One region of the Paraburkholderia fungorum genome, then DNA from elsewhere that is predicted to be linked to it. Evidence: predicted binding sites of a transcription regulator. Region 1 holds the regulator's gene; each other region holds the start of a gene.
What was found. The regulator LexA, encoded in region 1, represses DNA repair genes until DNA is damaged. The targets are predictions, from matches to a motif close to ACTGTATNNNNATACAGT.
Positions count from the first base shown of each region.

Region 2: the regulator LexA is predicted to act here: its motif matches at 2,249-2,266, upstream of recA (recombinase RecA).
Region 3: the regulator LexA is predicted to act here: its motif matches at 2,334-2,351, upstream of BLS41_RS10330 (putative DNA modification/repair radical SAM protein).

Region 1 covers NZ_FNKP01000001.1:1,844,044-1,848,223, reverse strand. The annotation lists gene cysT (sulfate ABC transporter permease subunit CysT) at 1-559, opposite strand, end outside; gene BLS41_RS08155 (sulfate ABC transporter substrate-binding protein) at 725-1,762, opposite strand; gene lexA (transcriptional repressor LexA) at 2,076-2,726, shown strand; gene BLS41_RS08145 (hypothetical protein) at 2,824-3,174, shown strand; gene BLS41_RS08140 (DUF2939 domain-containing protein) at 3,423-4,055, shown strand.
Region 2 covers NZ_FNKP01000001.1:3,284,594-3,288,773, reverse strand. The annotation lists gene BLS41_RS14540 (sensor histidine kinase) at 1-1,312, opposite strand, end outside; gene BLS41_RS14535 (response regulator transcription factor) at 1,322-2,116, opposite strand; gene recA (recombinase RecA) at 2,360-3,439, shown strand; gene recX (recombination regulator RecX) at 3,447-4,142, shown strand.
Region 3 covers NZ_FNKP01000001.1:2,354,167-2,358,346, forward strand. The annotation lists gene tadA (tRNA adenosine(34) deaminase TadA) at 1-585, opposite strand, end outside; gene BLS41_RS10320 (DnaJ family domain-containing protein) at 621-1,022, opposite strand; gene BLS41_RS10325 (2'-5' RNA ligase family protein) at 1,601-2,203, opposite strand; gene BLS41_RS10330 (putative DNA modification/repair radical SAM protein) at 2,364-3,575, shown strand; gene BLS41_RS10335 (UdgX family uracil-DNA binding protein) at 3,585-4,180, shown strand, end outside.

The DNA of each region.
Region 1 (4,180 bases):
ACGTCAGCCAGCGCGTCGCGCCCAGGCACGCGGCGGCCTCTTCCTGTTCGCGCTCGAACTCTTCGAGCACCGGCTGCACCGTACGAACGACGAACGGCAAGCCGATGAAGGTCAGCGCAACCAGCACGCCCGCGGGCGTAAACGCAATCTTGATGCCGAGCGGTTCGAGAAACTGCCCGATCCAGCCGTTGCCCGAATAGACCGCCGCCAGCGAAATACCGGCCACGGAAGTAGGCAGCGCGAACGGCAGATCGACCACGGCATCGACAATGCGCTTGAACGGGAAGGTGTAACGCACCAGCACCCACGCGACCAGAAAGCCGAACACGGCGTTGATCAGCGCGCCGCCGAGCGCGGAAAAAAACGTCAGCCGGTACGACGCGAGCACGCGTGGCGAAGTAACCGCGCGCACGAACTGGCTCCAGTCGAGCGTGGCGGTTTTCAGGAAGGTCGCCGCAAGCGGAATCAGCACCACGAGGCTCAGATAAGCCACCGTGATGCCGAGAGTCAGGCCAAAGCCGGGCAACGCGCTCGGCTTCCGGAAGGTGAACGTCGTCATGCTGGATACTCTTTCAGGTTGATGCTTGCGTTTTTGATCACTGGCTTCGCTCGACGTTTGCGGCCACCGTACGCCGGTTAGCCAAAAGCGCGCCCACTGGGCGCGCTCGGAAGTGGCGCGTTGCCGCGCCGCTTTTTACCTCTGCCTTGCCAGGCATCGGCGGAATTACTGAGGCTGGTAGATCGAATCGAACACGCCGCCATCGGCAAAGTGCGTTTTCTGCGCATTGGTCCAGCCGCCGAACGAGTCGTCCACCGTGTACAGCTTCAGCTTCGGAAACTTGGCGGTCAGCTCGGCCGGCACCTTGTTCGAACGCGGACGGTAGAAGTTCTTCGCCGCGATCTCCTGGCCTTCCTCGCTATACAGGAAGTTCAGATAAGCCTCGGCTAGCTTGCGCGTGCCGTGCCTGTCGACCACCTTGTCCACCACTGCCACCGGCGGCTCGGCCAGAATGCTGACCGACGGCACGACGATTTCAAACTTGTCCGGACCGAATTCCTTCAGCGACAGGAAGGCCTCGTTTTCCCACGCGATCAGCACGTCGCCGATACCGCGCTGCACGAAGCTGGTGGTCGCGCCACGCGCGCCCGAATCCAGCACGCCGGCATTCTTGTAGAGCTTGCCGACGAATTCCTTCGCCTTCTGGTCGTTGCCGCCCGGCTGATGTTCGGCATACGCCCATGCTGCGAGGTAGTTCCAGCGCGCGCCGCCCGAGGTCTTTGGATTCGGCGTGACGATCGACACACCCGGCTTGATCAGATCGTCCCAGTCCTTGATGTGCTTCGGGTTGCCCTTACGCACCAGGAACACGATGGTCGACGTGTACGGCGACGCGTTGTCCGGCAGGCGCTTCTGCCAGCCCTTGTCGACGATGCCCTTGTTGGCGAGCGCATCGATGTCATAAGCCAGCGCAAGCGTGACGACGTCGGCCTGCAGGCCGTCGAGCACCGAGCGAGCCTGCGCACCCGAGCCGCCGTGCGACTGCTTGAAGGTGATGGTCTCGCCGGTCTTCGCCTTCCATTCCTTGCCGAATGCCTGATTGACGTCCTGATACAGCTCGCGCGTCGGATCGTAGGAAACGTTCAGCAGCGTCGTGTCGGCATGCGCCTGCGTGATTCCGCCGACGACGCTCGCCGCGCCGAACGCAAGCGCCGCGATCAGTTGCTTCGTTTTACCCGCCAGTCCCGTGTTCCGATGGTTCATGCCAACTTTCTCCGCGTGTGGTCCGCTGAAAACAGCGTGTGATGTTGTTTTGCGTCGCGGTCACGTGCACATGAGCGCCAACTCGGAGGCCAGTCTATCGAAGGGCTTTCATCATTAAAAATAATGTTTATTCATTCTTTAATACGTAAAAGTGGTAACGACAGCGGGATAAGGCGTTGCGGCACGAAAACGGGTGTTTCAGCGTCCTATGTCGACGCTGGAGCGGCCCCGTTCGTGACGAACTTAAAGTAAAGCTTGAAATGCGCCGAATACTGTATAAAAATACAGCTACCTGTTCATACATACAGTGGCCATGACAAAACTCACCGCACGACAGCAGCAGGTTTTCGATCTGATCCGCCGGGCGATCGAACGCTCCGGTTTTCCGCCCACCCGCGCAGAAATCGCCGCCGAGCTGGGCTTCAGCTCAGCCAATTCGGCAGAAGAGCATCTGCGCGCGCTTGCTCGCAAGGGCGTGATCGAACTCGCGGCCGGCGCATCGCGCGGCATCCGCCTGTTGCCGGGTCCGGACGACGCACCGCATCAGTTCACCCTGCCGCATCCGAGCATCATGCAGCTGTCGCTGCCGCTCATCGGCCGCGTGGCTGCCGGTAGTCCGATCCTCGCGCAGGAACATATTTCGCAGCATTTCGCATGCGACCCGGCGCTGTTCTCGAGCAAGCCCGACTACCTGCTGAAAGTGCGCGGGCTGTCCATGCGCGACGCAGGCATCTTCGACGGCGACCTGCTTGCGGTGCAAAAGAAGAGCGAGGCCAAAGACGGCCAGATCATCATCGCGCGACTCGGCGACGACGTTACGGTCAAGCGCCTGAAGCGCCGACCGAACGGCCTCGAGCTGATCGCGGAAAACCCTGATTACGAAAACATCTTCGTCGAGACCGGCAGTGCGGAATTCGCGCTGGAAGGAATCGCCGTCGGGTTGATTCGTCCTGGCGAGTTCTAAGCGCTCGCGCTTAGTTCGTGCACGCGTCACCGTTGTTTCGCTTGCGCCGGTTCGCCTAACCAACGCTGCATCATTGCTGCATCGCCTGGAGAGACTCATGGAACGCCTTGCCCGCCTGCTGCCTTTTCGCCAGTTCGGTCGTCTGCGCCATCTGCGCAAGCTTGTGCCTTGCTCAAGTTCGTCAATTGAGGCGCCGGGGGCGAGCACTCCATCGCTGTTCGACTCATCGGAAAGCGCATCCAGCTTGCCCTCGTCGTTGCCGGCTTTTGCTCGCGTGTCGTTGAATTCAAGCCTGAATATGACGGAGCCTGCACGGCGCGCGCCGGTGCGTGTTTATCACGGGCCGTCGCGACTCATCATGGTCGGCACGGTCGATGCGGTATGCCGGATGATCGATCACTGCATTGCAGAAGAAGCCAATGTTCATGGCGTGGTGTTCGAGGGGTAAGCGGAGCGCGTGTGGGTTTCCCGTGCGAACCGTGAACCAGCCTTGGGTTAGCAAGTGGCTTTGTAAGACAGCTGTCTTACGCAGTTATGCATGTGATTGCGCCACGCGATCACACCGCACATTGCACATACCCAGCCAATTGCTGCATGCGCTTTTCGGGGCTGCCACTAAGATATTTGCATAGAATGGGATTGTTCTTGCGGGGCAGTGGTCCACATTGACATCCAACCTGATCGGAGTCCCATTCGATGACAGTTCCGACACGCATGAAGGGCAGCGAGGGTAGCGCAACCCGTCCGCTGATCATCACGTTGATCGTGATCGTGGTAATCGCCGCGCTGGGATTTGCCTACGCATCACCGTATATCGCGCTGAGAAACCTCAAACGTGCAGCCGATGCGCGTGACGCGCAAACCGTCAATCAATACGTCGATTTTCCCGCTCTACGCGACAGCCTGAAGCAGCAGATAACGGGCATGCTGACACGTCGGCTGGACGCCGATGCCAACAGCAAAATGGCCACCATCGGCGCGATGATCGGCGTCACGTTGATCGGACCGCTGGTGGATTCCTATGCAACCCCAGACGGCGTCGCGGCATTGCTGAATGGCATGCCGCCGCGTGGCAATCCGGGCGAGCGGCCACCCGCGCCGCCTGATGCCAGCAATGCACCCGCAGCAGATGCGGCAACCTCCGCTCCGACTGGAGACACAGCCAGCGCTACGCAACCGCCAGCGCGGGAGACTACGGCGGGTTATCGCGGCATCAACGAGTTTGTCGTGACCTACCGGCGTGGCGAAGGTGACGCAAATTATTCGGCAATCTTTCAGCGCGAAGGTTTGTTCACCTGGAAGCTCACGGCGATCAATCTGAACGAGTGATCCGCTGGCCTGAAACTCAGGCCAGCCTCCGTTTCATTGTCAGGGACGTGCGCGGGTTAGCGCATGCCGACGCCATCAACCGCGTCGACATGCTTCAACGTTGCACAGAACATCGCAGCCGCATC
Region 2 (4,180 bases), 1.4 Mb from region 1:
CCAAGCCGGTATCTTCGACTTCCAGATGCACGAGCCGAGCCGCCACGTCATGCCGGACCCGGACCGTGATGCGCCCGCCGGGCGGCGTGTAGCGGATCGCGTTGTCAATCAGGTTCGACAGCATTTCGCGCAGCATGACCGGGTTGCCGTCCACCTCGACCGGCTCGTCGGGAGCTTCGTAGCCGAGATCCATCTGCCTCGCGAGCGCTGCCGGCACCCACTCGCGTACCGCGCTGCGCGCCACCTCGGTCACTTCGACCGGCGTGAAAATCTGCCCGGACATGCGGTTTTCCGCGCGAGCCAGCGCCAGCAACTGCGTGACGAGCCGCGCCGCCTGTTCCGAACTGGTGGCGATCTGCTCGAGCGAGCGGTGCACTTCCGCCGACGCATCCTGACGCAGCGCCAATTCCGCCTGCGTGCGCAAACCGGCCAGTGGCGTTTTCATCTGATGCGCGGCATCGGCGATAAAACGCTTTTGCAACTCCATGTTCTGTTCGAGGCGCGTCAGCAGATCGTTGAACGACGTCACCAGCGGCTCGATTTCCGGCGGCGCGCGGCGCGCTTCGAGCGGCGACAGATCATCCGGCCGACGTGCGCGGATGTGCGCCTGTAGCGCGTGCAGCGGCGCCAGTCCGCGCGAAAGGCCGAACCAGACGAGCAGGATCGCGAGCGGCAGGATCACGAACTGCGGCAGGATCACGCCCTTGATGATGTCGTTGGCAAGCTCGCTGCGCTTGTCGAGCGTTTCGGCGACCTGCACCAGTACAGGCTGCGCGCCGGGCGTCTGCGGAAATTCGACGGTCGTGTAGGCAACGCGGATGTCGTTGCCGCGCAGCACGTCGTCGCGGAATTCGACGATGCCCGGCTGTGGCCGGTCCTCTTCGTGCGGCAGCGGCATGTCGCGCTCGCCGCTTACCAGTTCGCCGCGCGTGCCGAGCACCTGATAGAACACGCTGTCTACATTGTCGGCGCGCAGAAAATCGCGGGTGGAGTCGGGCAGCGACAATTCCGCCACACCGTTGATCGGGTGAATCTGGCGGGCGAGCACGTACGCGTCGGTTTCGAGCGCGCGGTCGAACGGCCCGTTCGCAATCGACTTCGCTACCAGATAGGTGATGGCCAGGCTCATCGGCCAGAGCAGCAGCAGCGGCGCGAGCATCCAGTCGAGAATCTCGCCGAACAGCGAGCGGGGACGGGCTTCGGCGGCGGCTTCGGTTTCGTCGGGCGGGGCGAACGGGTTGGCGTAGCGCTCGTCGCGCACTTCGTCGAGATCCGCCGCGTGCGCCGGAGCGCGGTCTGCGCGTGCGGACATGGGCGCCTTCTATTTGTAGTGGTGGCTCGCGGGCATCGCGACGGACGGCGACGACGCGGGCGGCTCGGACGTTTCCGGCGCGGCGGGTTCCGTCATTGCCGCGGCGTTGGAGGCACTCGCGGCTGCGCTGCCCGCGGCTGCCGCTTTTTCGAGGCAGTACCCAAGACCGCGCACGGTAATGATGCGCACGCCGCTCGGCTCGATTTTCTTGCGCAACCGGTGCACATAAACCTCGATCGCATTGTTGCTGACTTCCTCGCCCCATTCGCAAAGATGGTCGACGAGCTGTTCCTTCGACACCAGCCGGCCGATCCGCTGCAGCAGCACTTCGAGCAAACCGAGTTCGCGCGCCGACAGGTCGATCACCTGCTCGTTGATATAGGCGATCCGGCCAACCTGGTCGAACGCGAGTGAGCCGTGCCGCACGACGGTCGGGCCGCCGCCCGCGCCGCGCCGGGTCAGTGCGCGCACCCGCGCTTCGAGTTCGTTCAATGCGAAGGGCTTGGCCATGTAGTCGTCGGCGCCGAGATCGAGTCCCTTGACGCGTTCGTCGACGCTGTCTGCGGCGGTCAGGATCAGCACCGGCAGGTTGGAGTTGCGCGCACGCAGGCGACGCAGCACTTCGAGCCCGGACATGCGCGGCAGGCCCAGATCGAGGATCAGCAGGTCAAAACTTTGCACGGAAAGGGCGGTATCGGCCTCGACTCCGTTCTTCACGTGATCGACGGCATAGGCCGATTGGCGGAGTGATCGAACCAGACCGTCCGCGAGTATGCTGTCGTCTTCGGCAATCAGAATTCGCATGATTCGCCAACCTGGCGTTGCCGGCACCATGGATAGCTCCAGGCGCGGCGGTCTCCAAAGATTTTTGTGGGTAGTCTGGGCAGCGAGACAGTAAAAATGCGCGTTCGCATGAGAATCGCGCTTGCCAAAACTACTGTTTTTTTATACAGTGTCTGAGTTTCGTGTGCTGTCCTTTCCGAGTGGGTTGAAACTCGGGGCCGCACACCTGCCTCAGACGCCGTTCATCATAGCAAAGGACGATTCATGGAAGAAAGCAAGAAAGGCTCGGCTGGACTGACTGCTGAAAAGAGCAAGGCATTGGCTGCCGCGCTCGCGCAGATCGAAAAGCAGTTCGGCAAAGGGTCGGTCATGCGGCTCGGCGCAGGTGAGGTAGTCGAAGACATCCAGGTGGTTTCAACCGGATCGCTCGGCCTCGATATCGCGCTGGGCGTCGGCGGTTTGCCGCGTGGCCGTGTGGTCGAAATCTATGGTCCGGAGTCGTCGGGTAAAACCACGCTGACTCTGCAAGTCATCGCTGAAATGCAGAAGATCGGCGGCACGGCGGCGTTTATCGACGCGGAACACGCGCTGGACATCCAGTACGCGCGCAAGCTCGGCGTGAACGTGAACGACCTGCTGGTCTCGCAGCCGGACACCGGCGAACAGGCGCTCGAAATTGCTGACGCACTCGTGCGTTCGGGTTCGATCGACATGATCGTGATCGACTCGGTCGCGGCGCTCGTGCCGAAGGCTGAAATCGAAGGCGAAATGGGCGACTCGTTGCCGGGTCTGCAGGCGCGTCTTATGTCGCAAGCGCTGCGCAAGCTCACCGGCACGATCAAGCGTACGAACTGCCTGGTCATCTTCATTAACCAGATCCGTATGAAGATCGGCGTGATGTTCGGTAACCCGGAAACCACCACGGGCGGTAACGCGCTGAAGTTCTACGCGTCGGTGCGTCTCGATATTCGCCGTATCGGTTCGATCAAGAAGAACGACGAAGTGATCGGCAACGAAACCCGCGTGAAGGTCGTGAAGAACAAGGTGTCGCCACCGTTCCGCGAGGCGATTTTCGACATTCTGTACGGCGAGGGTATTTCGCGTCAGGGCGAAATCATCGATCTGGGCGTGCAAGCCAAGATCGTCGACAAGGCCGGTGCGTGGTACAGCTATAGCGGCGAACGGATTGGTCAGGGCAAGGACAACGCGCGTGAATTCCTGCGCGAAAATCCGGACATCGCTCGCGAGATCGAAAACCGTATCCGCGAATCGCTGGGCGTGAATGCCATGGCAGAAGCCGTAGCCGGCGGTGCAAGCGCCGAAGTCGCGGACGAAGAAGAGTAACCATCACGTGATACGCAAGGGCCGGCCGTTGTCCAATGCAGGACGCCACTCGGAAGGCCCGCGTGATGAAGAGGACGATTCGTTCGACCCGTTCGAATCGTTCGACGCACATGATCGCGCTGCTGGCCATAGCCCGCAGCGCGCCCAGTCTGAATCCACTTCAGCATCAGTTTCGGACCCATCCGAAACCACTTACACTCGTTCGCGTCGCGAGCCCGGCGCAGTCAAGCCGGGCGAAGACGAAGCCAAAAAATCCCAACGCCCGGCACGTTCGCTAAAAGGACGCGCACTCGGCTATCTCTCGCGCCGCGAATATAGTCGCGCCGAACTCGCCCGCAAACTGAAGCCATACGTCGAAGAAACCGATTCCCTCGAAACGGTGCTCGATACGTTGGAAACGGAGAACTGGCTTTCCAACTCACGTTTCGCGGAAAGCCTGATCCACCGGCGTTCGTCGAAACTAGGCGCCAGCCGGATTCTCGGCGAACTGAAACAGCACGCGCTCGACCAGACGCTGGTTGAAGACGCCAAGGCCCAACTGCGCGACACCGAACTTGCGCGCGCTCAAGCCGTTTGGAGCAAAAAGTTCGGCGAACTCCCCCAGACACCCGCCGAGCGCGCCAAGCAAATGCGTTTCCTTGCGTCGCGTGGTTTTTCCGGTTCAACGATCGGAAAAATCCTTAAGGGCATCGAGGACGAGTAGGACGGCCAGTAGGGCGACGAATCGCCGCGTTGACTTTT
Region 3 (4,180 bases), 510 kb from region 1:
TTTGAGCGCCGCGCCACATTCGGCTTCGAGCACTCCGCCGCTCACCGTGGTGTGATGATTCAGTTGCGGATTTGCAAATGCGTCGACGACGCTGCCGCATGCCCCCGTTTTCGGATCGCGAGCGCCAAACACGACGCGAGCGATTCGCGCGTGCATGATCGCGCCCGCACACATCAGGCAGGGCTCGAGCGTCACATAGAGTTCGCAGCCTGGCAGCCGGTAGTTTTCGACGGCCCGCGCGGCCGCACGCAACGCAATCATCTCTGCATGCGCCGACGGATCGTGCGCCCCGATCGGATGATTGAAACCTTTGGCGATGACTTCGTCACCACGAACGAGCACCGCGCCGACCGGCACTTCGCCCGCTGCGCGTGCCTCTTCGGCGGCGGCCTGAGCAAGTGCCATAAACCGGCGATCACGTTCGGACACGGCAAGAGACTCTGAGGGATCGGTAGATATTGTCGATCCACTGACCTCTCGCACAGCAGGCGGGCACGAATCGTTCACCGACGTTTTAGAGAGTTCTGCGCCGGCCTCATTGGGTGAAACAGACATATTCAATGCTTCGCCCCCTTCGACAGACATCGAACCAGACAGCACTGAGCAGCTAGCCGATTCATTCACCGCGAAACCACGTCTGCCGTGTCGAGTTTGCCAACCCGCTCCGACTGCCGCTCAGCGATGCGTCGGCAGTATTCGCGCGGCAAAACCAGCGGACCGCCGCGCAACGATTCGAGCGCCATATCGAGCGCCAGCATGCGAGCCCGGATGCGGCAAAGCGTGGCGCTGCCGCTGTCGGCATTCAACTCCGTTTGCAGATCACGCAACGCGCGTAACTGCTCAACCGCGGGCGGCAGGAAGCCCGCATTCTTCAAAATCCGGTTAGCGATACGCACCTCTTCCGGGACCAGTGCATCATCGTCCTGGGGTCGCAGCGCGGCCGTACCCGGCACGTCTTCGAACTCGCCGCGCGCGGCTGCGGCGGCAATACGCTGTTCGACAAGCGCATCAAGCAATTTCATCTGAAATCCACTACGTTGCGGCCCAAGCATTCTATCAGGGAGCGCCTAGCCGCTCCGCGTGTCTGACAGACAAAACACACCGGTTTTCAGATACTGCGTATTTGTGATACGCATAGACGTAAATTAGAGTTGAAACTGTGCTCCTGCGCCGTTTTTGTACAACGAACTCGCGATAAATCTTCCATTAACCGGCACGACAAGCGTCCTGCTTTTTGTTCTTCGAGGCCACTTACCTGATGCAATCCAGAATGATTGATTCACCATCCTGCACCACTTCAGCCGCACCTGACTCGAACAGCCTCTCGCAGTTCGCCGCGCGCCGCCCGCATACTGTGTCCATAGGCAAGCTCATACTCGGGAAACGCTTGCGCACAACTTTAGCGACCATCGCCATGATGATGACGCTGTCAGGCTGCGGCGTATTCTGCGGCGGCGCGGGTGGAAGCGGTGGTGGCTTCGCTGGCGGCTGCGGAACCGGCGTACGGTTTTAATGCACACGCTTCAGCTTTGCACGGCTTAGTGGCGCGGAAGTAGTTGCACAACCACTTTCTCCCGCCCCTTTGCAACTGACGCAGTCGTTACGACACGCCGCCCACCAGAGACCACCGCGCCAATGCAACATGTCGGGTACGTCCTAACAAACTATGTATCAAGGCAAACTCCCGCACATTCCAGCACGCGGGCTCAACGGGACGTTTGTCCGCCGGCGGTATGCCATAAGCCAGCGTAACGTGCGGCTCATAACTCTTGCTGGCAATCGGATGCCCCCAGAAGTCGACGCTGTTTAACGCATGCTCTAGCGCGTCATGCAGCGCATGAAGGCCAACGACGCCCTCGCCTCCAGTCAACACCATGGGCCCCGGACGCGGCCTCTTTCCAAAATTCGCAACCGCGTCGAATTCGACGGCAAATGGCGCCATGCCGATCGACTCCGCTGCACGCTTTGCCGCGTCGACTTTCTCTTGCGGCAACCCTCCCGCAAAATTTCCCAGATGAGTCAGCGTTGCGTGCAAACGTCCAGCTGCTAGCGGCTTGCTGCGGACGCGCGCCTCCCCGCAAAGCTGGTGCGCGAGCTTCGCAATGCCGGCCGCTGTTCTTGTGTCGGGGAAAACGGCGAAAAACAGGCCATCTGTTGGCGTTGGCGGCGCCTCTAGCCCAGGCAACCAGAATTGTTCAGGCATGTCGCTCCCGACATGGAAAAGCCCGCATCTGCATGTAAATGAACCCCCGGTTTGTCGCGGGCGCGGCCGCGCCCCGATCGTTTCAGCCACTTCAGAAACCGCTTGCACCTTTGCTCTGCCCACGTACAATACTGTACATCCATACAGTATTGGCGGCAACATGGAATTGCTCAAAAAGCTCGAAGTATTGGCGGACGCGGCGAAGTACGACGCGTCGTGTGCCAGCAGTGGCGCTCCCAAGCGCGGCTCTCGAGGCACAGAAGGGCTCGGCGCAAGCACGGGTGCGGGCATTTGCCATAGCTTCACGCCCGATGGGCGCTGCGTGTCCCTCCTGAAAATACTGCTAACCAATTTTTGTCTTTACGATTGTCAATACTGCGTCAATCGGCGCTCGAGCAACGTGCCCCGCGCGCGCTTCACGCCGGAGGAAGTGGTCGATCTCACACTAGATTTCTATCGGCGCAATTACATCGACGGCCTGTTTCTGAGTTCCGGAATCATTCAGTCATCGAACTACACGATGGAGCAGCTTGTACGCGTTGCGCAGTCGCTGCGTGAGGAGCACCAGTTTCGCGGCTACCTTCATCTGAAAACGATTCCCGACGCCGACCCGCAACTGATCGCCCTGGCGGGGCGTTACGCCGATCGTTTGAGCGTGAATATCGAGTTACCGACTGACAGCAGTCTTGCTCGCCTCGCCCCGGAAAAGGACGTGCGCACCATCAAGCTGGCAATGGGTTCGATCCGTCTCGCGCAGGAAGAAGCGCAGAGCGACGCGAAGGCGCCAAAGTTCACTCCGGCGGGCCAAAGCACGCAAATGATCGTCGGCGCAGATCAAACCAGCGACAGCACGATCCTGCAAACAGCCGAAACGCTCTATGGCGCTTATAAGCTGAAGCGCGTGTATTACTCGGGATTCAGCCCGATTCCCGACAGCCCTTCTGCGTTGCCCGCGCAGGCGCCGCCGCTGTTGCGTGAACATCGGCTGTATCAGGCCGACTTTCTGATCCGCGGCTACGGTTTCAGCGTCGAGGAACTGTTTGAAAAGCCGGGCAATCTTTCGCTTGAGATAGATCCCAAGCTCGCGTGGGCGCTGGCGCATCGCGAGGCGTTTCCGGTTGATCTCAATCGCGCACCGATGCGAATGATCGCGCGCGTGCCGGGCATCGGCATGCGCAACGCGAAGCGGCTGGTCGAATTGCGGCGAACGCGTCGTGTGCGCTATGACGACCTCGTTCGGCTGCGTTGTCCGCTGGAGAAAATCAAACCGTTTGTCGTCACGCAAGACTACCGCGCGGCCAGTCATGACGCGTCGTCGGCTCATTTGCGCCGTGTGCTGGCGCCGCCGCCGGTACAACTGGCGCTGTTGTAAAGCATCGCAATGCGTTCCATCGTTATTGACGACGATTTCACCGCGTGGCGAGCCGCGTCACTCAAAGCGTTAGCCGAAGGCCTCGCGCCGGAATCGATTGAATGGCGCGTCGAACAACCGCCAGAGTTACGGCAAGGTCAAACATTGTTCGACTATGGGGAATCGTCGGAAAACGACATGATCACGCCCGCAACAGTGGCCGTGCATGTATCAAAAGAACTGGGCGCGCTGATTCACGACTGCGCACTTCACTGCGAGCCACAGCGTTGGGCTTTTTTATACAAAGTACTGTGGCGCTGGCAGCAAGGAGATCGCTCGGTAGCGTCGCCGGCTGACGAAGACGGCGCGCAGCTTTATCGCATGGCCAAAAGCGTGCGACGCGCCAAGCACGACATGATTGCGTACGTCCGGTTTCGCCAGCAGGCGCAATCGTCACGGCCACCCGAGTACATCGCGTGGTACGAACCGGAGCACGACGTCCTTGCGTGGGCGGCCGAGCATTTCGCCCAGCGCATGGGGCGCTCGTCGTGGATGATCACGACGCCACGAGGCGCGGCGTTCTGGGACGGTCAGCAGTTGCATCTCGAACGCCGTCACGCGTTGCC